2 regions of the Kitasatospora sp. NPDC059327 genome follow, and region 1 is predicted to be linked to the other one. Evidence: riboswitches for the same ligand, from Rfam matches in the RefSeq annotation. Region 1 holds a riboswitch; the other holds the start of a gene.
What was found. Region 1 has a riboswitch for S-adenosylmethionine ahead of ACFXHB_RS00340 (ABC transporter substrate-binding protein). Riboswitches for the same ligand answer to the same signal wherever they lie in the genome.

Region 1 (2,194 bases):
CCACGTGCTGCACCTGCGGCTCCAGGTGGAACCCGAGCTCCTCGGGTTCCCCGTCGAGTCACGCTTCCAGCTCGCCGTCGCGCCGCGCGAGCGCGCGGAGGCCCTGCGGGCGCTCGGTCGCGAGCCGGCCGTCCGCCACCTCGCCCTCACCTCCGGCAACCGCAACATCCTCGGTTACGCGAGCCACCGCACCCTGGAGGAGCTGAACGCCTTCTCCGCCCGTGCCTTCCAGGCCGCCGGCGGCGCGCTGGTGGACACCGCCCTGGTCATGCGCAGCTACAAACGCGTCGGCTGGGCGGCGGGCCCGGAGCGGTGACCCGCGGCCGACGGTCGCGGAACGGCCGTGCGGGGGAGGACCGATGGGACGCGTACGGCCGCCATGACCGGCACGACCGCCGTGACACCCACGACCGCTGTGACACGTGTGACTGTCGGGACACCCGCGGCGGCCACCGTGCGGCGCGCCGCGGCGGCCGCACACCGCGCTGAGCAGCGCGGACCCGGCCGCACCGACCGCCGCGGCGAGGCGGGCCACGACCGCCCCTCCTCTGATCCGACCTCAACAGGCATTGACGCGGGCACTTTTGTTGATCTACGGTTCCAGCGCGCCACGAGTTCCGGTGTTCAAGCCCTGGCTGGCCGGACGGCAACCCCCTGACGCGGTGGGGTGCTCCAGGTGAAGGCTCGGTGGACGTCCCGTTCCACAAGCGCGATCGCTCCGGCCACGGTCCGGGGCCAGGACCAGGAGGCCGACATGGCAGGGCTGTTCAGCCGCCGCCACATCGACCTGTTGCTGGTCTCCAGCGCGCTCTGTCGTCGCTGACCACCGGACGGCCGTACGGCCGGTCCGGTCCAGTGATCGACCTCTTCGCGATGCGCGCCCCCCGACCCGAGCCCGGGCACGGGCACGGGCACGCCCCCAGGCCGGCGAACGGCCCCGGGGCCGGCGCACTCGCGTCCAACACGCGTGCGGAAGCAGGGAATTCCCATGTCATCTTTCAGCAGCACCACCGGATCCGGCTCGACCGGACGCAGTCTCGCCGTCATCGCGCTCGGTACGGCGGCGGTGGTGGCCCTGACGGCCTGCACCAGCGCCCGGTCCGCCGACGGCGCCGGCGGCGCGGCGGCGAAGGCCGTCACCATCGGCACCACCGACCAGGTGACCGGCCTCGACCCGGCCGGCTCCTGGGACGCGGGGTCGGGGACGATCGAGAGCGAGGTCTACGCGACCCTGCTCAGCGCCAGGAACGGCTCCTCCGACGTGTCGCCGGACCTCGCCTCCGCGATCGCGCTGACCGGCCCCACCACCTGGACGGTCACCCTGAAGCCCGGTCTGACGTTCGCCAACGGACACGAACTGACCTCCTCCGACGTCAAGTTCAGCTTCGACCGGCAGCTGGCGATCGCGGACAAGAACGGCCCCTCCTCGCTGCTCTACAACCTCCTCTCGGTGGCGGCGCCGGACCGGAACACGGTGGTCTTCACCCTCAAGTCGGCCAATGACACGCTCTTCCCGCAGGTCCTCTCCACCGCGGCCGGCTACGTCGTGGACGAGGAGGTGTTCCCCGCCGACAAGATCCTCGACGACGCGGCCGTGGTCGCGGGCAAGCCCTGGAGCGGTCCCTACGCGATCCGCAGCTACCAGAAGAACGCGCTGGTCTCCTTCACCGCGAACACCGTCTACCAGGGGCACCTCGGCACCCCGAAGACCAAGAACGTGCAGCTCAAGTACTACACGGACGCCGGAAACCTCAAGCTCGACGTCCAGCAGGGCACCATCGACGTGGTCTACCGCACCCTGCCGATCACCGACCTCCAGGACCTGGCCGGCAAGCAGGGCCTGGCGGTGCACACCGGATCCGGCAACGGCATCCGCTTCATCGTCTTCAACCTCAAGACCCAGCCCTTCGGATCGGCCACCCAACAGGCCGATCCGGCCAAGGCCCTGGCGGTCCGTCAGGCAGTCGCCGACTCGATCGACCGCTCCCAGCTCGCCTCGCAGGTCTACAAGAACACCTTCCAGCCGCTCTACAGCTCCGTCCCCGACGGCATCACCGGCGCCACCCCCTCCCTCTCGTCGCTCTACGGCGACAAGAAGGGCGGGCCGGACAAGGCCGCGGCGGCGCAGCGGCTCTCGGCAGCGGGGGTCAGTACCCCGGTCACCCTGAACCTGCAGTACAACCCGGACCACTAC
Region 2 (2,194 bases), on a different contig from region 1:
GGGCGGTACGACGGGGCTGCGGGCGGGTCAGGCGGAGGCGAGGCCGGCGTCGCGGAACGAGGCCAGCGTCGGGCGGATGACGGCGGTCATCCCGGAGTCGGAGACGGCGTCCAGCGTCTTCAGGCCGTCCCCGGTGTTGATCGCGACGGTCTCCTTGGCCGGATCCAGCTGCCCGGTCTCGACCAGCTTCTTCAGCACGCCGACGGTCACCCCGCCCGCGGTCTCGGCGAAGATGCCCTCGGTCCGGGCCAGCAGCTTGATCGCGGCCACCACCTCGACGTCGGTGACGTCCTCGACGGCCCCACCGGTGCGGCGGGCGATGTCCAGCACGTACGGGCCGTCGGCCGGGTTGCCGATCGCCAGCGACTTGGCGATGGTGTCCGGCTTGACCGGGCGGATCACGTCCTGGCCGGCCTTGAAGGCCGCCGAGACCGGCGAGCAGCCCGCCGCCTGGGCGCCGAAGATCCGGTACGGGCGGTCCTCGACCAGGCCCAGCTTGATCAGCTCCTGCAGACCCTTGTCGATCTTCGTCAGCTGCGAGCCCGAGGCGATCGGGATGACGATCTGCTCCGGCAGCCGCCAGCCGAGCTGCTCACAGATCTCGTACGCCAGCGTCTTGGAGCCCTCGCCGTAGTACGGGCGCAGGTTGACGTTGACGAAGCCCCAGCCCTCACCGGCCGGGTCCCCGATCAGCTCCGAGCAGAAGCGGTTCACGTCGTCGTAGTTGCCCTCGATGCCGACCAGCTCGCCGCCGTAGACACCGGCCATGACGACCTTGCCCTGCTCCAGGTCGTGCGGGATGAACACGCAGGACTTGAAGCCGGCCCGGGCCGCCGCCGCGCCCACCGCACCGGCCAGGTTGCCGGTCGAGGAGCAGGAGAGGGTGGTGAAGTGGAACGCCCGTGCCGCCTCGATCGCGCAGGCGACCACGCGGTCCTTGAACGAGTGCGTCGGGTTGCCCGAGTCGTCCTTGATGTGCAGCTGGGCGGTGAAACCGAGCTCGCGGCCCAGGTTGTCCGCCTTCACCAGCGGGGTCCACCCCGGGTTGAGGTTCGGCTTGCCGGCGACATCGGCCGGGACGGGCAGCAGCGGCGCGTAGCGCCAGATCGACGCCGGACCGGCCTCGATCCGCTTGCGGAGCTCCTCCGCGCCCTCGCTGCCGAAGTCGTAGGCGATCTCCAGCGGCCCGAAGCACTCCACACAGGCGAAGCTGGGACCGAGCGGGAACCGGGTGCCGCACTCCCGACAGGACAGCGCGACGGCGGGGCCGAGGTCGACGGTCGCGGTCGCGGAGCCGGACGGGGATGTCGCAGTGGTAGCCATGATGGCGGAGGCCTCTCTCCTCATCTTCCCCGTGACGCGGGCGCGCCACAGGACGGAATTGGCACCTGTCCCGCCGGGGCCGAAGCCTGCCGTGCGAGAAGGTTGCCGGGACGTCAACGGGCCGTTCCCTCAGTCCCTCTGGATGAGCTCTGTGAAGTTGTGGTCCTGCTCAGCGGTGACCCCGGCGTGCGAAGGTCCGATCGCTGTACGAAGACTGTATCCGAAGGCGTCAACCCTGAACGGGACCGTCCGCCACGCGAGATGCCCCGTCCCACCCCGATCCGCCCCGATCCGCCGAGGAGAGCTCCGTGCCCGCCGAACCGACTCCCGCACTCCTCCCGAAGGCGGCGTCCTGGCTGCGTCGCCGCTCGTGGAGCGCGGCCGACCGCCCGGTGCGCGCCCTGCTGGAGGCCAAGCAGGCGGCGGGCCCGGCCGGCACCGTCAGCGTGGTGCTGCCCGCCCTGGACGAGGAGGCCACCGTCGGCGACATCGTCCGCACCGTGCGCCGGGAACTGATGGAACGCCTGCCGCTGGTCGACGAGCTCGTCGTCGTCGACTCCGGATCCGTCGACGGCACGGCCGCCGCGGCCGCCGAGGCGGGCGCCCGGGTGGTCCACCGCGACGACATCCTGCCCCGGCTGCCCGCCGCCCCCGGCAAGGGCGAGGTGCTCTGGCGCTCGCTGCTGGTCACCAGCGGCGAGATCGTCTGCTTCGTCGACGCCGACCTCCGGTCCTTCGACCCCGCGTTCGTCTCCGGCATCATCGGCCCGCTGCTCACCGAGCCGGACATCCAGCTGGTCAAGGCCATGTACGACCGTCCGCTCGAAGTGGCGTCGAACGGCCCGGACGCCGCCGTCGTCCCGTCCGGCGG

Region 2: linked by a shared signal. The riboswitch ahead of thrC (threonine synthase) and the one ahead of ACFXHB_RS00340 (ABC transporter substrate-binding protein) in region 1 are both predicted to bind S-adenosylmethionine.

The regions. Positions count from the first base shown of each region.
Region 1 is NZ_JBHYYB010000001.1:120,017-122,210, forward strand. It holds gene ACFXHB_RS00335 (Lrp/AsnC family transcriptional regulator) at 1-316, shown strand, start outside; SAM riboswitch class IV at 607-716, shown strand; gene ACFXHB_RS00340 (ABC transporter substrate-binding protein) at 989-2,194, shown strand, end outside.
Region 2 is NZ_JBHYYB010000030.1:80,176-82,369, reverse strand. It holds gene thrC (threonine synthase) at 28-1,323, opposite strand; SAM riboswitch class I at 1,341-1,472, opposite strand; gene ACFXHB_RS20115 (glucosyl-3-phosphoglycerate synthase) at 1,632-2,194, shown strand, end outside.